3 regions of the Dactylosporangium cerinum genome follow, and region 3 is predicted to be linked to each of the others. Evidence: riboswitches for the same ligand, from Rfam matches in the RefSeq annotation. Region 3 holds a riboswitch; each other region holds the start of a gene.
What was found. Region 3 has a riboswitch for ZMP and ZTP ahead of ACFPIJ_RS30000 (phosphoribosylaminoimidazolecarboxamide formyltransferase). Riboswitches for the same ligand answer to the same signal wherever they lie in the genome.

Region 1: it holds a riboswitch for ZMP and ZTP, as region 3 does, so the genes downstream of both, ACFPIJ_RS03215 (serine hydroxymethyltransferase) here and ACFPIJ_RS30000 (phosphoribosylaminoimidazolecarboxamide formyltransferase) in region 3, are expected to answer to the same signal.
Region 2: it holds a riboswitch for ZMP and ZTP, as region 3 does, so the genes downstream of both, ACFPIJ_RS46830 (bifunctional 5,10-methylenetetrahydrofolate dehydrogenase/5,10-methenyltetrahydrofolate cyclohydrolase) here and ACFPIJ_RS30000 (phosphoribosylaminoimidazolecarboxamide formyltransferase) in region 3, are expected to answer to the same signal.

What each region holds. Positions count from the first base shown of each region.
Region 1 is NZ_JBHSIU010000004.1:483,513-489,941, reverse strand. It holds gene ACFPIJ_RS03220 (hypothetical protein) at 1-593, shown strand, start outside; gene ACFPIJ_RS03215 (serine hydroxymethyltransferase) at 1,264-2,526, opposite strand; ZMP/ZTP riboswitch at 2,550-2,636, opposite strand; gene ilvD (dihydroxy-acid dehydratase) at 2,703-4,547, opposite strand; gene ACFPIJ_RS03205 (acetolactate synthase large subunit) at 4,774-6,429, shown strand, end outside.
Region 2 is NZ_JBHSIU010000070.1:142,178-148,606, forward strand. It holds gene rnpA (ribonuclease P protein component) at 1-123, shown strand, start outside; partial or broken gene yidD (membrane protein insertion efficiency factor YidD) at 120-391, shown strand; gene yidC (membrane protein insertase YidC) at 403-1,452, shown strand; gene ACFPIJ_RS46820 (Jag family protein) at 1,565-2,215, shown strand; partial or broken gene ACFPIJ_RS46825 (IS30 family transposase) at 2,552-2,702, shown strand; ZMP/ZTP riboswitch at 3,493-3,577, shown strand; gene ACFPIJ_RS46830 (bifunctional 5,10-methylenetetrahydrofolate dehydrogenase/5,10-methenyltetrahydrofolate cyclohydrolase) at 3,590-4,456, shown strand; gene rsmG (16S rRNA (guanine(527)-N(7))-methyltransferase RsmG) at 4,720-5,373, shown strand; gene ACFPIJ_RS46840 (AAA family ATPase) at 5,734-6,429, shown strand, end outside.
Region 3 is NZ_JBHSIU010000041.1:212,913-219,341, reverse strand. It holds gene tnpA (IS200/IS605 family transposase) at 27-446, shown strand; gene ACFPIJ_RS30025 (RNA-guided endonuclease InsQ/TnpB family protein) at 443-1,612, shown strand; partial or broken gene ACFPIJ_RS30020 (SDR family NAD(P)-dependent oxidoreductase) at 1,675-1,947, opposite strand; gene ACFPIJ_RS30015 (ArsR/SmtB family transcription factor) at 2,022-2,801, opposite strand; gene ACFPIJ_RS30010 (GDSL-type esterase/lipase family protein) at 2,930-3,547, shown strand; gene ACFPIJ_RS30005 (VOC family protein) at 3,639-4,049, shown strand; gene ACFPIJ_RS30000 (phosphoribosylaminoimidazolecarboxamide formyltransferase) at 4,067-5,143, opposite strand; ZMP/ZTP riboswitch at 5,173-5,258, opposite strand; gene ACFPIJ_RS29995 (dihydrofolate reductase family protein) at 5,289-5,852, opposite strand; gene ACFPIJ_RS29990 (RNA polymerase subunit sigma-70) at 5,908-6,429, opposite strand, start outside.

The DNA of each region.
Region 1 (6,429 bases), on a different contig from region 3:
ATGACGGCCCCGCATGGTGGGACGCCGAGGCGGCGCAGAGCGCTCGCGCCACGGTTGACGAGGCGCCGGCGGAGGAGCCGGCGGGCGGCAAGCGTTCCCGGTGGGGGCGGTCCAAGGCGGGCAAGGGACGGAAGGGCGAGCCGGCCGAGGCAGCACCGTCCCCGCCCGGCCGCCCCGCCGCGGCAGACGTCGACGACTGGGCCTCCGAGGTGGCCACGGGACCGGGCCGGGACAGCGGGCGTCGGTCAGAGCCTTCGGAGCGATCGGACACCTCCGCCCGGCCGGGCGCATCCGAACGTGCCGGCACGTCCGGCCGCCCCACGTGGGCGACCGACCCCACGTCCGGATACGAGAGCGACCCGAGCGGCGAGTTCACCTCGGACAGCCGGTCCCGCATCTCGTCCCGCACTCCGGCGGGCGGTGGTGGCGGCGGTGGCGGCGAGCAGGAGCGGGCCGGCTCCGCAGTGCCCGGGCAGCGGCAACGGGCCCGCGACATGATGTTCGACGACGACGTGGCGCCGCTGGAGCTCAACCTCGACGAGGAGCCCAAGAACCCGGACCAGCGCTCCCGCCGCTTCCTGCGCCGCAAGTAGCACCCGGCGCCAACCCGTCCGCCCGGACACCGCAGGAAGGACCGGACCGACACGCCCGGTCCTCCGGGCTCCCGTTCGGCGGCGCCAACGTGCAGAAGTCGCCTGTCGACTGTTGCCCGGTTTCGTGCTTTTCGCGAGCTTCTTCTGCCGGTCGTGTCCGGCCTGCTGGTGATCGAAGGACGGTTCTGGTCGTGTGGATGGCCAGTTTCGTCCGTTGATCGTGGCGGCAGGATCGAACTGGGTCGGGTCGGTGGTTGGTGCGTGCCAGTGGCGGGGTCGGCGGGATCGGGTGCGCTGGCGCGCCTCGGGTGGTCGCGCTGCGTCGTCAGGGCGACGTGCCGAGTCGCCTCTCCAGGTGCCCGGGATCCTTCGGGTCCGTGGGAATCCAGCAACAACCCCGCGGGCCCGGCGCCCGATCCGGCACCGCCGAGGTCTGGATCAGCTTCGTCGCCTGCTTGCTTCTGCGCCGGGAGCGGATCTCCCCGGTGATCGAAGTCGCTAGCCGGCTGTCCGCACAACCCGTGCACGACTGCGATCACCACCACGCGGTGCTGGTGCGCGTCGCGGGGCCGGCGTCCACACACCCGGCGCCCCGCGCGGCGGCTCGCTGGTGCTCGAAGGACGGATCTGGTCAGGTTCGCGGCCGGATCCGTCCTTCGAGCAGGAGGGGTCAGTGCCAGCCGGGCATGGGGTACGCGGACAGCAGCTCGCGGACCTCGGCGGCGATCGTGTCCAGGGCCTGGTCGTCGTCCTTCACGGCGGCGTCGACGGCACGGGAGATCCAGTCGGCGACCTGGGGCATCTGCGCCTCGGTGAGGCCGCGGGTGGTGAGGGCGGGGGTGCCGATGCGCACGCCGGACGGGTCGAAGGGCTTGCGGGTGTCATACGGGACGGTGTTGTAGTTCGTCTCGATGCCGGCGCGGTCGAGGGCGCGGGCGGCGGGCTTGCCGCCGATGTTCTTGCCGGTGAGGTCGAGCAGGATGAGGTGGTTGTCGGTGCCGCCGGAGACCAGGTCGAAGCCGCGCTCCAGCAACGAGGACGCCAGCGCGCGGGCGTTGGCCACGATCTGGTGGGCGTAGACGCTGAAGGACGGCTGTGCGGCCTCCCGCAGCGCGACGGCGATGCCCGCGGTGGTGTGGTTGTGCGGGCCGCCCTGCAGGCCGGGGAACACGGCCTTGTCGATGGCCTTCGAGAAGTCAGAGGAGCAGAGCAGCATCGCGCCGCGCGGGCCGCGGAGCGTCTTGTGGGTGGTGGTCGTGATGACCGGGGCGTGGCCGACCGGGGAGGGGTGCGCACCGCCCGCGACGAGGCCGGCGATGTGCGCGATGTCCGCCACGAGCACCGCGTCCACCTCGCGGGCGATCTCGGCGAAGCGCGGGAAGTCGATGGTGCGGGGCAGGGCCGTGCCGCCGCAGAAGATGAGCTTCGGGCGCTCGCGGAGGGCGATGTCGCGGACCTCGTCGAAGTCGACGAGGCCGTCGGACCTGCCGACGGTGTACTGCACGGGCCGGAACCAGGCGCCGGTGGCCGACACGGGCCAGCCGTGGGTGAGGTGGCCGCCCATGGGGAGGGCCATGCCCATGACGGTGTCGCCGGGGGCGGCCAGGGCCATGTAGACGGCGAGGTTCGCGGGGGAGCCGGAGTACGGCTGCACGTTGGCGTGCTCGACGCCGAAGACCGACTTGGCGCGGGCGATCGCCAGCTCCTCGATCGGGTCGATGAAGCGCTGGCCCTCGTAGTAACGCTTGCCCGGGTAGCCCTCGGAGTACTTGTTGGTGAGGACGGTGCCGGTGGCCTCGAGGACGGCCTGGGAGACGTAGTTCTCCGAGGCGATCATCCGCAGCGTGTCGTGCTGGCGGGAGGCCTCGCGCTGGATGAGGTCCGCGAGGTCCGGGTCGGACGAGGTGATGGAGGGCAGGGCAGGCACATGCATGGGTGCTCCCAAGGCAAAGCCGACCGCGGCACCCAGGCGCGCGGTGCCAGCGATGCAGGAAGCTCCCCGGTGGTCGGTTCCACCTTGATGCGCCAGTCGCGGGTTCAACAGCGATGCTAGCCCACCAGCTCATGGAAAACCCGGGCCACTTCGGTTGAAGTGGCCCGGGTGATACATCACGGCACCTTGCGGTAGGCGCCGTCGCTGGCCGCGGTGGCCATCGAGGCGTACGCACGCAGCGCGGCCGAGACCGGCCGGGTGCGGTCCAGCGGCGTGTACGGCCGCTCGCGCTTCTCCTGGGCGACGCGGCGCGCGGTCAGCACGTCCTCGTCGACCACGAGGTCGATCGAGCGGTGCGGGATGTCGATCTCGATCCGGTCGCCGTCCTCGACGAGGGCGATCAGCCCGCCGCCGGCCGCCTCCGGGGAGATGTGTCCGATGGACAGGCCGGAGGTGCCGCCGGAGAACCGGCCGTCGGTGATGAGCGCGCAGGCCCGGCCGAGGCCACGGCCCTTCAGGAACGACGTCGGGTAGAGCATCTCCTGCATGCCCGGCCCGCCCTTCGGTCCTTCGTACCGGATGACCACCACGTCACCGGCGACGACCTGCTTGGCGAGGATGCCGTCGACGGCGGACTCCTGCGACTCGAAGACCCGGGCCGTGCCGTGGAAGACGAGGTTCTCGTCCGGCACGCCGGCGGTCTTCACGACGCAGCCGTCGGGGGCGATGTTGCCGAAGAGGATCGCCAGGCCGCCGTCGGCCGTGTACGCGTGCTCCTTGGAACGGATGCAGCCCTCGGCCGCGTCGGTGTCCAGGGTCGCCCAGCGGTTGGACGTGGAGAACGGCTCCACGGTGCGGACCCCGCCCGGCGCGGCGTGGAACAGCTCGAGCGCCGTCTCGCTGGCAGCACCCGAGCGGATGTCCCAGGACGCGAGCCAGCTGGACAGATCCGGAGAATGCACGCTGCGCACGCCGGTGTTCAGGAGACCCGCGCGGTTGAGCTCGCCCAGGATCGCGGGGATGCCGCCGGCCCGGTGGACGTCCTCCATGTGGTACTTCGGGCTGTTCGGCGCGACCTTCGACAGGCACGGCACCTTGCGGGAGATACCGTCGATGTCGGAGACGCTGAACTCGACCTCGGCCTCGCGGGCGGCGGCCAGCAGGTGCAGGACGGTGTTGGTCGAGCCGCCCATGGCCACGTCGAGGGCGACCGCGTTCTCGAACGCCTCCCGGGTGGCGATCGCGCGCGGCAGCACCGAGGCGTCATCACCCTCGTAGTACTGCTTGCACAGCTCGACGATCAGCGAGCCGGCCCGCTCGAACAGGGCCTTGCGGGCGCTGTGCGTGGCGAGGGTGGAGCCGTTGCCGGGCAGGGCCAGGCCGATCGCCTCGGTGAGGCAGTTCATCGAGTTGGCGGTGAACATGCCGGAGCACGAGCCGCAGGTCGGGCAGGCGGAGCGCTCGATCTCGCCGAGCTGCTCGTCGGTGACGGCCTCGTTGGCGGAGGCGATCATCGCGTCGATGAGGTCGAGCTTGGCGTGCACGACGCCCTCGATCGCGATGGTCTTGCCGGCTTCCATAGGGCCGCCGGAGACGAAGACGGTGGGGATGTTGAGGCGGAGGGCAGCGAGCAGCATGCCGGGCGTGATCTTGTCGCAGTTGGAGATGCACACGAGGGCGTCGGCGCAGTGCGCCTGCACCATGTACTCGACGGCGTCGGCGATGAGCTCGCGGCTGGGCAGCGAGTACAGCATCCCGCCGTGCCCCATCGCGATGCCGTCGTCGACGGCGATGGTGTTGAACTCCTTGGCGACCCCACCGGCCTCGGCGACCGCGTCGGCGACGATGATCCCGAGGTTGCGCAGGTGGACATGGCCCGGCACGAACTGCGTGAAACTGTTGGCGATGGCGACGATTGGCTTACCGAAATCTGCGTCGGTCATGCCGGTGGCGCGCCAGAGGGCGCGTGCGCCGGCCATGTTGCGACCAGAAGTGGAGGTTTTGGACCGCAGCTCGGGCATACTTGTGAGTCTGACACGTTCCAGATCGTGGGACCGGTTGACTCGGGGCGTGAGATGCGCGAGAGTGGGCACATGTCGTCGAGGTCGCTGCGAGTACTTATCATCTAGCGCGCCGACGCCTGCCGTCAGCGCGCTAGCCCCTCGTGCATCGCACGGAGGGGTTTTTTCATGTCCGAGCGAGTCTGAACCGTGACCTGGACACCTTCGAGCGAAAGTGCGAAATGCGATGACGAGACCCACGCCTGAAGTCCTCGCCCACCGAGCGCACCCGACCGCACCCGCGACGGGGTCGACGCCGGCCGACAAGACCGACAAGTCGGAGAAGGCCGTAGACAAGAAGCCGGAGCTTCTGACCGGTGCCCAGGTGCTGGTGCGTTCGCTCGAGGAGCTCGGCGCGGACGTCGTCTTCGGCATCCCCGGCGGCGCGATCCTGCCCGCGTACGACCCGCTGTTCGACTCCGAGCGCGTCCGGCACATCCTGGTCCGCCACGAGCAGGGGGCCGGCCACGCCGCCACCGGCTACGCGCAGGCCACCGGCAAGGTCGGCGTCTGCATGGCCACGTCGGGGCCGGGTGCGACCAACCTGGTCACGCCGATCGCCGACGCGTACATGGACTCCGTCGCCATGGTCGCGATCACCGGTCAGGTCGCGTCGGCCTCGATCGGCACCGACGCGTTCCAGGAAGCCGACATCGCCGGCATCACGCTGCCGATCACCAAGCACAACTACCTGGTGAAGTCGGGTGAGGAGCTGCCGCGGGTCCTCGCCGAGGCGTTCCACCTCGCCTCGACCGGCCGGCCCGGCCCGGTCCTCGTCGACATCCCCAAGGACGTGCTGCAGAAGCAGACGACGTTCAAGTGGCCGCCGACGCTGGACCTGCCCGGCTACCACCCGACGCTGCACCCGCACGGCAAGCAGATCCGTGAGGCGGCCCGCCTCATCGCCGCCTCGAAGCGCCCCGTGCTGTACGTCGGCGGCGGCGTCATCAAGGCCCAGGCCTCCGAGGTGCTGCGCAAGCTGGCCGAGCTGACCGGCGCGCCCGTCGTCACGACGCTGATGGCCCGCGGCGCGTTCCCCGACTCGCACCCGCAGCACATGGGCATGCCCGGCATGCACGGCACGGTCGGTGCCGTCTACGCGCTGCAGAAGTCGGACCTGCTGATCACCCTCGGCGCCCGCTTCGACGACCGGGTCACCGGCGATCTGAGCACGTTCGCGCCGAACGCCCAGATCATCCACGCCGACATCGACCCGGCCGAGATCGGCAAGAACAGGGTCGCGGACGTGCCGATCGTCGGCGACGCCAAGCACGTCATCGAGGAGCTGATCGGCGCCGTCACCACCGAGTACGCGGCCGGCCACAAGGCCTCGATCACCGACTGGTGGGCCACCCTCGACGACATCCGCGGCCGGTACCCCCTCGGCTACGAGGAGCCGTCCGACGGCACCCTGGCGCCCCAGTACGTGATCGAGCGCATCGGCAAACTCGTCGGTCCCGACGCGATCTACACCGCTGGGGTCGGCCAGCACCAGATGTGGGCGGCGCAGTTCGTCCAGTACGAGCACCCTGCCACCTGGCTCAACTCCGGCGGTCTCGGCACCATGGGCTACGCGGTCCCGGCCGCGATGGGCGCCAAGGTCGGCCGGCCCGACAAGGTGGTCTGGGCGATCGACGGCGACGGCTGCTTCCAGATGACCAACCAGGAGCTCGCCACCTGCGCGCTGGAGGGCATCCCGATCAAGGTCGCCGTCATCAACAACGGCAACCTCGGCATGGTCCGGCAGTGGCAGACGCTGTTCTACGACCAGCGGTACTCCAACACCGAGCTGGGCACCCACAAGCACCGCATCCCGGACTTCGTGAAGCTCGCCGACGCGCTG
Region 2 (6,429 bases), on a different contig from region 3:
TCGATGGTCGTCGTCAGGGCACTGCCGACGTCGGCCACCGCGGGCTTCGAGGACCTCGGCCGCGATCTCGAGGCAGCGCTGACGGCCGTTCGCCGTCCCAGGAGCCGGGAGGGACGTCGATGAACGCTGGAGCCCGGGTCGTTGCCGCTCCCATCGTCGCGTACCGTCGTTGGATAAGCCCGGCGTTGCCGGCGCGTTGTCGGTTCTACCCGTCGTGCAGCGCTTATGCCCTGGAGGCGGTCGGCACTCACGGCGCGATCCGGGGAATCGGTCTCGCGATCTGGCGGCTGCTGCGCTGCCACCCATTCCACCCCGGTGGGTTCGATCCGGTGCCACCGCGCCGGGGAGCCTCGCCCGAGCCCGAGTCGACGTGACTGGAGCAGTGTCGTGATTAGCAAGCTGATGGGCGGGATCTACTGGCTGATCTCGCAGGTGATGCTGTTCTGGCACACCGTGTGGGACAAGGTCGTGCCCGACCACCGCACGCTCGGCACCAACTGGCAGTGGGTTCTCGCGATCGTCTTCCTGGTGATCACGGTCCGCGTCGTGTTGTTCCCGATCTTCGTGAAGCAGATCAAGTCGCAGCGTGCGATGCAGGCGATCCAGCCGAAGATGAAGGAACTGCAGGAGAAGCACAAGGGCGACCGGGAGACCCTCCAGAAGGAGGTCATGAAGCTCTACCAGGAGGAGAAGGTCAACCCGCTCATGGGCTGCCTTCCGATGTTCCTGCAGATCCCCGTCTTCATCGGCCTCCTGCACGTGCTGCGCCACCTCAAGCCCGGCACCTCCGACCACCAGATGGAGCTGTACGGCTGGAGCATCCCCGAGTTCATGGGTGCCGTTGACGCCCGGCTCTTCGACGCCCCGATCGTCGCGAAGTTCAGCAGCAGCGCCTCGGACCTCGCCAAGATCGAGGCCAACTCGACCACGGTAAAGATCGTCGCCGCCATCCTGGTCGCGCTGATGATCACGACGACCTACCTGACCCAGCGTCAGATGATTATGAAGACCGGCTGGAACAGCGACCCGCAGCAGCGCATGATCCAGAAGTTCATGCTGTACGGCATCCCGTTCTTCACGCTGACCTCCGGCTGGTACTTCCCCATCGGCGTCATCATCTACTGGGTCACCAACAACGCGATCACCCTCGGCCAGCAGTACTGGGTCCTGCACAAGTACCCGCCGCCGCCCAGTGCCAGCGCGAACACCACCCCGTACAAGGGCGGCAAGGCGGGCACCACGTCCCTGACCAAGGGCGGCGCCCCAGCGGCCAAGCCGGCCGGTGGGTTCCGGGCGATGCTGAGCAAGGCCAAGGACGAGGCGGCGGCGCAGCAGGCGGCAGCCGCCGAAGCCGCCGCGGCCAAGGCAAACGGCAAGGCCCTCGCGCCGAAGCCCGGCGCCAAGCCGATCAACCCGAAGAAGGGTGGCGCCGCGAAGCGGCAGTCGGGTTGACGCGACCCCGCCGGCCCGCCCCTCACCTCGGGCCGGCGAGTGGCGCTCCCTGTGCACCACCACCCCTCACCGACGACCTGTGACGGCGCCTCGGCGCCCCAAACAAGCGGAGATGAGTTTCGTGACCGACACCACCAGTGATCTCGACGCGCGCGGCACCGATGGCGACGCTCTGGATCAGGACGCCAAACTCGACGCGGTCGAGGACGGCGACGACGCCGGCGATGGCGACGGCAGCGACGGCGACGCCGCGCCGGCAGCCTCCGGCGGGAACGGCCGAGCTGCGGCCGACCTGTTCCGCGAAAGCGAGATTGCGGCCGACTACGTCGAGGGCCTCCTCGACATCCTCGACTACGACGGCGACATCGACGAGCTCGTCGTCAGCGGTCGTCCCGTGGTCGAGGTCGTCGAGGGCGGCGACGGCTCCGGCCGCCGGCTCCAGGCGCTCGTCGGCCAGCGCGGCGCCACCCTTGAAGCGCTGCAGGAGCTGAGCCGCCTCGCGGTCTTCCGGCAGACGGGCTCCCCCAGCCGTCTGCTCCTCGACGTCGGCGGCTACCGGGCGCTGCGCCGCAAGGAGCTCGGCGCGATCGCCAAGAACGCCGCCGAGAAGGTGAAGGAGTACGGCGAGGCCGTGCGGCTGGAGCCGATGAGCGCCTTCGAGCGTAAGTGCGTGCACGACGTGATCAACGCGCTCCCTGGCGTGGAGAGCGAGTCGGAAGGTGTCGAGCCGGCCCGGCGGATCGTGGTGCGGCCCGTCGCCTGACGGTCGTTTCCGCCTCACGGCGGTCGGCCTTTGTTCTGCCGTTTGGCGGGGCGTCCCTCTTGGGGGGCGCCCCGCCTTCGTCTGTCCGGCCGGTGGCGCTCTCGATGGTGTGCAGAGTCGAGGTCTTTGGCGCCGTGACTCCGGTCTTGAAGCTTTGCAGATCGAAGTCGTGGGCTTGGTCGCCCGGGCGGCCGTGGGGCGACTGCGATCAACCGGTGGAACGTCAGACGGCGACGGTCCTGCTCGTCCGCCTGGTCGGCGTGTGGCTTGATCGCCGGGGTGATCGTCCACTCCGGGTGCTGTCGAACGTTGGGTGAAGCTGCTGCGCTACACCGCTTGAGCATCAGCGACCGGCCGGCCGAGGCCGAGGACCGGGCGGTGCCGGGTCATTGCGAGGGTGACCTGCTCATCGGCAGGAACGGGGAGACAGCGATCGCGACCCTGGTGGGACGCGCGACCCGGTTCGTGCTCCTCGTCGCGCTGCCCGACAGCCGCGTCAGCGAACACGTCATCGCCCAGCTGACCGCGAAGATGAACCCCCGCCGAGAAACTCAACGAGTTCCTCACCAGCGGTGTCGCAACCAGATCCTGAAACCGCCGTGGACAGCCGGTCGGCGATTTTGATCACCGGGGAGGTCCGCTCCCCCGGCGCGGCACGCGGGCAACGAGCCTGATGCAAACCTCGGCAGCTCCGGATCGGGCACCGCGCATGCGGCAACCGCTCGACAAGACCTTGGTCGTGTCCGCCGGCAGATGTCCGCCCGCTGGGTTCCTGTCCGGCAGTCGTGATTGTGGAGTGGTGCACCTGCTCCTTGAAGCGGACCACTTCGGCCACGCGGCTTCCTCGGTGCTGTTCAACCTGCCCGGCCATGTGCTCGGTCCGCGACTTTGATCTGTGAAGGACGGTGTCCGGCAGGGTGGTGGCCGCGACAGTCGGAATGACTTCCGGGGTCGGGTGCCCGTGGATCCTTCGGGTTGTGGGAATCCGGCAACAGCGCCGCATGCCCGGCGCCAGGTCCGGCACTACCGATGCCGGTGGTCGTGTGATCGAGGTCGTGGGCTGGTCGTCCGGGTGGCCGTGGGGCGTCTTCGATCGAGGTGGTCGTGATCGAAGGTGCGGAACGGTCGCTGGGCACGGGGTGATGCGTGGACGTGATCGACGGCCGCTGAACCCGGGCGAGGGAAGGCGGCCGCTTGAACCTCGTGGCGCGGTGCTCCGATTCGGTTGCCTGGGCTTTGTCCCCGCGTGGGCGCACGGTCCGGGGATCGGGGACAATGGGCGAAGACGCGACTGGCGGCACCGGGATGGGACGGACCATCGGGGAGCTCGGGTTGTGAGGGTCGACCGCCTGGGTCCTCACGTCGAGGAGTCTTATGTCCACGACCACTGCTGTTCTTCTGCCCGGCGCTCCCGTCGCCGAGCAGATCCTGGCCGACGTTGCGACCCGGGTCGCAAAGCTGCGCGAGCGGGGCGTTGTCCCGTCGCTCGCGACGATTCTTGTCGGCGATGACGATGCGAGCGCGGGGTACATCCGCATCAAACAGCGCCAGGCCGCGGAGCTCGGGTTCGCGTCGCCGCATGAGCACCTGCCCGCCGACGCTACGCAGGACGCCCTGCACGCCGTGATCGACCGGTTCAACGCGGACCCCGATGTGCACGGGTTGCTGATCCAGTACCCGACGCCGCGGCACATCGACTACGACACGGCGTTGCAGCGGGTCGACCCGGACATGGACGTCGACGGCATGCACCCGCTGAACCTCGGGCGTCTCGCCGCGGGGATGCCCGGGCCACTCCCCTGCACGCCCGCCGGCATCGAGGCGCTCCTCGCGCACTACGAGATTCCCGTGAGCGGCAGGGAGGTCGTGATCCTCGGCCGCGGTGCGACGCTCGGCCGGCCGCTCGCGATGCTGCTCTCGCAGAAGCGCCCGACCGCCAACGCCGCCGTCACCGTGGTTCACACCGGTGTTGCGGACTGGCCGCGGTACACCCAGCGAGCCGACATTCTCATCGCCGCTGCCGGCGTTCCCGGCATCATCCAGCCGGACCACGTGAAGCCCGGCGCTGTCGTCATCGGTGGCGGTGTCCGTTACGAAGGTCGCCGGCTGCTGCCCGACGTGGATGAGTCCTGCGCCGCCGTTGCGGGCGCCATCACCCCGCGGGTCGGAGGCGTCGGCCCCACCACCGTCGCCATGCTCTTCCGCAACGCTGTCGCGGCCGCCGAGCTCCGTTCCACGTGAACACGTGAACCCCGCGAACAGGTGAACCCGCGACGCTCGTGAAGCCCCGCGGCGCCATCGCCATCGCCATCGCCATCGCCGGCGCTGTCGCTGAGTGCCGTTTCACGTGAAACATCGGTCTCGGGCCGCGCACCAGTCGCGGCCCGAGACCTTGTGCACAGTGCTCCCCCTGAGAGGCACGGCGCTCCCCCCGAGCCCGGCGGCCCGGCGGGCGGGGTGGGCGTGATTTGCTTGAGTGCATGGATGGTGCTGTTCCGCTCGAGGTGTTGCCGGCTGCCGAGAAGGTGTTCGGAGACCGGCTTCCGTTGGCTGAGCGGTTCGCTCAGTTGCTCGTCACCGACGGGGTGATCAGAGGGCTGATCGGGCCGCGCGAGGCGCCTCGGATCTGGGAACGCCACCTCCTCAACTGCGCCGTCCTCGGCGATCTGATTCAGTCGGACGCCACGGTCGTTGACGTCGGCTCCGGCGCCGGGCTGCCCGGTATGGTGCTGGCAGTGGCTCGTCCCGACCTGGTTGTCACGTTGGTCGAGCCGCTCGCACGACGTACCGCGTTCCTTTCCGAAGCGGTGACGGCGCTCGGCCTCGAGCGGACCACAGTGGTCCGGGCGCGGGCCGAGGAGTGCGTCGGGAAGCTCCCCCTCGCCGATGTCGTCACCGCCAGAGCAGTCGCACCGCTGGACCGGCTTGCCGGTTGGTGTCTTCCCCTCACCGCCGTCGGTGGGCGACTGCTCGCGCTCAAGGGAGCCTCCGCTGCGGCCGAGATCGCCGAGCATGCGGAGACCCTGAGCCGGCTTGGTGCGGGTGCGGCGTCGGTACGCCTGTGCGGGGACACCGTCCTCGCCGAGCCGACGACGGTCGTCGAGATCGTGCGGGAACGAGAAATCGCGCAACGCCGGAAGGGCAAGCGCGGGCGGTAAACCGGGGGCGGGCCGAGCGTCCCCGGACACGGGGAACGCGGGGGTTCGACGATGGACATCAGAAACTGTGGCAGCGGCTGGCCGATGGCGCCGGCGAAGCGACTCGGCGGTCTTCTCCGCCGAGTCGACGGCTTTTTGGTCTTTCTGGGGCCAGGTGAGAGTGACAAGCCTGACGACGCGCCGATGAGCCATAGCTCAGGTCGCCTGTGCGCCGTAGGCTGGCCGCGCGCCGTTCTTGCGTTCCCGGCGCCGGTCACCGCGGCCAATCAAGACTTCATGTCGGGCGGTGCTCCGGAGGTGGGCACCGCGTCGCTGACGGCCGACAGTGCACATCTTTCCGAGCGGGACGGGACTGACATGGTGCGCGACAGCGGTGATAGCCCGGACTACGGCGATGCCAGTCCTCATGTTTCACGTGAAACACGGGGGCCGGGGACTGATTCGAGAGCAGAGGCGGAGACTCGCAGCGCCGAGGGAATGGAGGGCTGGGGGGTCCGCCCGCCGGCTCGGCCCGTTCCTCAGCCCCGCGCCGAGAACCCGTCCAGTACGACACGCGGCGGCACGGTGGAGTTTCACGTCAGCGGGCAGGTCGATCGCACATCTACCGGTACTGTTTACGGCCGGGGCGGAAAACCGGTCGTGCCCAAAGCCGATTCACAATCCGCTGCAGACGAAGCGAAAGCCGAGACGAGAGCCGACATGAGGTCAGAGCGACGGAGCACTCCGTCTCCCCGACCACACCCGTCCGTCGTCACCGCGGATACCGAGGGCGCAATGACTGACGCGTACGTTTCACGTGAAACCGAAGACCCCCCGCTCGCACAGGAGGCCAAGCGCGCCGTGGAGATCCTCAACCCGAGCGGGGAGATCACTATGCCCCGCCCACCACGGCGGCGCACGATGTGCGTAGCGAACCAGAAGGGCGGGGTGGGTAAGACCACCACGGCGGTCAACATCGCCGTCGCCCTGGCGCTGCACGGCAACCGCGTCCTGGTGATCGACCTCGACCCGCAGGGCAACGCCTCCACCGGGCTCAACGTCCCGCACCACTCCGGG
Region 3 (6,429 bases):
ATAGACCGTCCACGTATTTTTGTGGCATGCCCTGCGAGGTGCAGGTTTCCGCTGGAGCGGCATACGATCTCGGGTACCACGTGGTGTGGTGTCCGAAGTGCCGCCCTGTGCTGACCGGTCCCGTCGCGGACCGGTGTGGCGAACTGATCCAGCAGCGGTGCGGCGAACGTGGCTGGCAGGTCGTCGCGCTTGAGGTAGCGCCCGACCACGTGCACCTGTTCGTCGAGGGGCACCCTGCCGACTCGTCCGCGCATGTCGCGAACCAGCTCAAGGGAGATACGTCACGGGTGCTCCGCGCCGAGTTCGCGTCGCTGCGTTCCCGGCTGCCGACCCTGTGGTCGAGGTCGTCCTTTGCAGCCACCGTCGGTGCCGTTTGCGCCGCGACGGTGCACCAGTACATTGACACGCAGCATGAGCGTCCGTGTTGCAAGGACGGCAACCGTTGAGACGCGCATACAAGTTCCTGCTGCGTCCCACTACGAAGCAGGCCGCCGCGCTCAATGCCTTGATCAACGATCATCGGTGCTTGTACAACGCCGCGCTGGAAGAGCGGCGCGAGGCGTGGCGCAAGTGCAGGGTATCGGTTCGCTACGGTGAGCAGTCCGCGCAGCTGAAGGACATCCGCAGGGCCGACCCCGACGGGCAGGGCCGCTGGTCGTTCTCGTCGCAGCAGGCCACGCTGCGCCGCCTCGACAAGGCGATGCAGGCGTTCTTCCGGCGGGTGAAGGCCGGTAGGGCGCCGGGTTTTCCCCGGTTCAAGGGGGTGGGGTGGTTCGACACGGTCGAGTGGCCGAAGGACCGCGACGGCTGTCGGTGGAACTCCACGCCCGATGGTGGGCAGGTCCGTGTCTACCTGCAGGGCGTCGGACATGTGCGGGTGCACGCGCACCGCAAGGTCGACGGTGTCGTCAAGACGATCAGCGTGAAGCGTGAGGGCCGTCGCTGGTTCGTGGTGCTGTCCTGCGACGAGGTACCGGCGCTGAACCTGGCCGAGACGGGCGCCGTCGTCGGTATCGACATGGGCGTGGCGTCGTTCCTGACCGCCTCCGACGGCACGCAGATCCCCAACCCACGGCACGGCCACCGCAACGCCGAACGTCTCGCCGCCGCCCAACACGACCTTGCCCGCAAGCGGCGCGGCTCGAACCGCCGCCGCAAAACGCGGGAGCGGGTTGCAGCTTTGCACGGCAAGGTCCGTCGCCAGCGGCTCGATCATGCTCACAAGACCGCGCTGTGGCTGGTCCGTCATCACGACGTCATCGCCCATGAAGCGTTGCAGATCTCGAACATGACCCGGTCCGCGTCCGGCACCCTCGAGGCGCCGGGCACGAACGTGGCCCAGAAGTCGGGCCTGAACCGGAGCATTCTCGATGCGGGTTGGGGGGTGTTCCTCAACGTGCTCGCGAGTAAGGCTGAAAGCGCCGGCCGTGTGATCGTTGCGGTGAACCCCGCCAACACCTCCCGCACGTGTCCGTCCTGCGGGCACTGCGCGAAGGACAATCGCGTCACCCAAGCCGGGTTCGTCTGTGTCGCCTGCGGCTTTGCCGGGCACGCGGACGTGGTCGGCGCAACGAATATTCTCAGGGCCGGGCTGGCCCTTCTGCGCGCCTGAGCGCACAGAGAAGCTGACGTCTTCAGGCGTCAGAGGAGTCACCTCGAGGCGGATGCTGTCCTGTCCAGGTCGCCGTCGACGAGGTTGGAGAAGGTCGCCACGCCGGCGTTGTTGACCAGCAGTGTGACGTCCGCGGCGGCAGCGGCGGCGGCCCGCACCGACGCGGGGTCGGTGACGTCGAGCGGCAGCACGGTCGCGCCCGGTAGGTCGACGGTCCTCGGGTCGCGGGCGGTCGCGTACACGGTGGCGCCACGGGCCAGCAGCTCGCGGGCGATGTGCAGGCCGAGCCCCCGGTTGGCGCCGGTGACCAGTGCGACGGATCCGTCGATCTCCATGCGGTTACCTCCTGAGGTGATCCGGTTACCGTATGGCATCAGTCACCTGCGGTGGTTCAGCCGTGCGGATGGGTTCAAACAGCCGCGCGGGCGCTGGGCATCTCCCATGGCGTCTGGGGGAGCACGTCGCCGGTTTCGAGCAGGGACTTGAGGTTGGACAGGACCGCCGGCCAGCCGCTGGAGACGCTGGTGTACATGTCCAGGTCGCCGAGGCGTTCGTGGGTCACGGTGAGCCGCACGATGTCGTGGTGCGGCTCGACGAGGAAGGTGACGACCGACGGGTCCTGCTCCCCGCCGCTTTCGAAGGTGATGCTCAGCCGCGTCGGCGGCTCGGCGACGAGCACCGTGCCGACCCCGTCGTTGACGCCCGAGTCGTCGGCGCGCCGGTGCTCCCACGCGGAGCCCTGCTGCCAGTCGGAGATGTTGGCGTGGCCCCAGAACCGCGCGGTGAGGTCGGCGTCGGTCAACGCCCGCCAGACCTGCTCGGCGGTCGCGTGGATGTAGGTGACGTACACGTACGTCGGCACGGATGTCATGGCGTGCTCCTCTGCTTGCCGTTTGATGCTGCTGAGTGCCCGTAGCCGGGGCAGGTCGAAGCCGGAGATCCAGCGCTCCTCGATCTCGTGGATCGGCGCCGGGTTCAGGTAGTGCAGGCGCTCCCGCCCCCGCCGCACGACGGTGACGAGATTCGCCGCCACGAGCAGATCGAGATGCTGCGTCGCCGACTGCCGGGCCATCGCGAGGTGCTCGCACAGCTCGCGCAGGGTCTGTCCGTTGCGGTCGCGGAGCCGGTCGAGCAGCAGCCGCCTGGTCGGGTCGGCCAGGGCCTTGAAGACCGGCTCCATCTCTCCCATACCCCATTATGCAGGCAGTTGCCTGCATAATGTCAACCGTGGCCAGGGACCGCCGGATCGTGCGGGCCGACGAGAAGGGCCGACGAACCCGCTGAGCCGGCGCGGGAACGAACGCGGCGGTGCCGGTGTTGTCCATTGCTGTGGCACTGACGCTCGCCGTGCTCGGCGACTCCATCGCATACGGGCAGGGCGCGTCGAGCCCCGACGACACCGTCGGGGCGAGGCTGGCCGCGGCGCTGACCGCGGCGGGCACGCCGACGCAGGTGCGGGTCTTCGCGGTGCCCGGCGCCGACAGCCAGGGCCTCGCGGAGCAGGTCCGCCGGGCGACGGCCGCGACGCCGGACCTGGCGCTCATCATCGTCGGCGCCAACGACCTCACCCACCTCGTCCCGGCGCAGCGGGCCGCGGCGCTGCTCGGGGCCGCGGTCCGCGCCCTGCGTGCCGCCGGCGCCGAGGTCGTGGTCGCGCCCGCACCCGACCTGAGCGTCATCCCGTGGGTGCCGCCGCAGCTGCGGGCGGCCGTCCGCGCCGGCAGCCACGCGCTGCAGCAGGCCCAGACCCAGGCGGCGCGCACCGCGGGCGCCCACATCGCCGACATCGGCCGGAGCGCGGCCGCGTTCGCCGCGGAGCCCGCCCTGTTCAGCCCGGACCGCTTCCACCCGTCCAGCGCGGGATATGCGGTGATCGCGACCGCCCTGACCCCCACCGTCCGGGCCGCCGCGGTGGCCCGGAGCGCGGCCACCTAACCGGGGCCTGCGAACCGGGCAAGGATGCAGCCAGGAATCCGGTCAGGAATCAAGAAGCGGCCCGGACCTGGGCGTTCCTAGGGTTACGGGCATGGAAAACGAACTGCTGGCACTCAAGTACCACCACATCACCGTGAGCGACTGGGATGCGTCGCTCGCCTTCTACCGGGACGCGCTCGGGCTCGAGGTGCAGAACGACATCGGCGAGGGTGCGGCCCGCTGGGTCACGCTGGGCGGCAAGGACCAGAACGGGCTGCAGTTCGTGCTGTCGCTGCCGCACGCCGGTCGCACCGAGGCCGACGGCGACGCCCTGCAGGAGCTGCTGTCCAAGGGCGTCCTGCCGATGATCGTCCTCAGCACCGACGACCTCGACACGGCGTTCGAGCGGGTCCGGGCCTCTGGCGCCGAGGTGCTGCAGGAGCCGATCGAGCGGCCGTGGGGCCCGCGCGACTCGGCGTTCCGCGACCCGTCCGGCAACACCGTGCGGATCCAGCAGGGCTGACCGCTTCGCCGGCTGCGTCAGTGCCGGAACAGGCGCACGCCGGTGCGCACGTGCGTGACGCCCAGCCGTTCGCACGCATCGAGGACCGAGGTCGAGCGGATCGAGTCGCCCGGCTCGGCGATGTACCGCACGCCGTGCCGGGCGGCCTCCTCGACGTTGTCGGGGAACGGCAGCGCACCGTCCGACACGAACGCGACCCCGTCGAGGTCCCGCAGCCACGCCGCCGGGTCGGGAATGGCCCCGACCCGGCGGAGCTGCGCCGCGACGCGGTCCTGCACCTTCGCCCCGGCTGCCAGGGCCTGGCACGACGGGTGGCGGCGCAGCCACCAGGTGGACACCTTGGCGCCGGCGAGTCGGGTGCAGTCGACCCGGGACTGCTGCCCGGCGCCGATCCCCAGGGCCATCCCGTCGCGCAGATACGCCACCGAGTTCGACTGGGTGTACCGGACCACGACGAGGCCGAGCAGCAGGTCGTCGACGGCCACGGCGGGCAGTCGCGGGTCGCCGAGCAGCGCCCGGGTCAGCGGCGCGGCGTCGCGGGGCTGGGTGAGGCGCAGCCCGTAGACGTCGCGGGTCTCCACCGCCGGCGGCTCGAACGCCGGGTCGGCCTCCACGACGAGGAACCGGCCGCCCTTCTTCGCGGCGAGGGTCGCCACCACCCCCGGCTCGAACCCGGGTGCGACGATGCCGTCGGACACGACCCGCCGCAGCAGGTCGGCCAGCTCCGCGTCGACGGGCCCGGACACCGCGACGAAGTCGCCGTAGGAACTCTTCGGATCGGCGTCCCTCGCCCGCACGTATGCACTGGTCAGTTCCCCGGTCTGGCCCGGATCCAGCTGGTACGTGTGCGCCATGACGTCATCGAGGCGACCCGCGGTCGCGGCGCCGGCCGGTGACACGTGCTTGAACGACGCCGCGACGGGTCGCCCGAGCGCCGCGGCGGCCTCCCGTACCAGCTGCCACGCCCCGGCGGCATCCAGGACGTTGATGTACGACGGTTGCCCGTGCACCATCCGCAACGGTTGCCGCTCGGGCTCGATCGGCACCGCGGTCGCCGCCGTCTGGTGCGGGTTCATGCCATAGCGCAGTTCCATGCCGCCTCCGAATCGCAGAAGTCTGCTTCCGGAGGCACCCAGGCGGTCGGCGCCACACCCTCGATCCGGCCGGGTCCCCGGTGGTGCTCCACCCTCGCCAGTACCCGGCCGAGGACAGCGTACCGAATCCCGTTGGCCTGAAGCGTCAACCGGTCGCCGGCGCCGCCCGGTGGTAGCGGCTCAGGACCGTGTCGCCGAGGTGTTCGGATGACCGGCATTCCAGGTAGGCGGGCGCGCACTCGGGGAACAGCCGCCGCCCGGTGCCGGCGATGGTGGGGAAGGTCAGGAGCCGGTACTCGTCGATCAGGTCCTCGGCCAGCAGCGCGTGCACGACGCTGAGGCTGCCGGCGACGACCAGGTCCCGCTCGGCCCGCTTGACCGTGTCGATGAGGTCGCCGTCGACGACGGACGAGTTCGCCCAAGCCGAGACGTCCGACAGGGTGTTCGAGACGACCAGCTTCGGCACGGCGTTCATCCGGGCCGCGAACGGGGTGTCGCGGTGCGGCCACAGCTTCGAGAAGGCCTGCCAGGTGGTGCGGCCCAGCAGCAGGGCTCCGTCGTCAAGGGTGCTGCCGAGGTGGAACTTGTCACCCGCGACCGTGGCGGGTCCGTGCCGGAACGCCCAGCCGCCGGTCGGTGTGCCGTCCCTGCCGTCGGGGTCGGACACGATGCCGTCCACGGTGATGAACTCGATGACGATGACGCTCACGATGATGTCCTTTCGGTCGGTGCTCGCCGGTACGTACCAGCGGCGCCGCCGGAACTCATCGCAGCCGGCGGAAATCGTCGGCGGAAATCTGGGCGGGCAGCTCGAACAGCTCGAACACGGCCGGGTCGGCGAACACGACGGTGCGCGCCACCCGGCCGCCGGCGACGCTGAAGACCTGCAGCGTGTGCGCCTGGAACCCGCCCTCGGGCTGCGGGGCGTACGCGGCGAGCGCCGGCTGCCCGTTGGCCGTGAGGTGCTGGACGGCCCACCCGGTGCCACGGATCCGGAACACGCGGTCCATGAACCGGCCGTAGTCGTCGCGGCCGCGGTACCACAACGGCACCGGCGGCATCTCCAGGATCGCGTCGTCGGCGAGCAGGCGGACCAGCGCCGGCACGTCGGCCGCCACGAACGCCCGCGCATACCGGTCGATGACCGCGCGGGTCGCCGGGTCGTCGGGCTCGGTGACCTCGTCGATCCCGCCGATGCCGGCGAGCGCGGCGCGGGCCCGTTGCAGCGCGCTGTTGACGGCCGGGACCGTGGTGTCCAGGTGCCCGGCGACCTCGGCGGCGCTGAA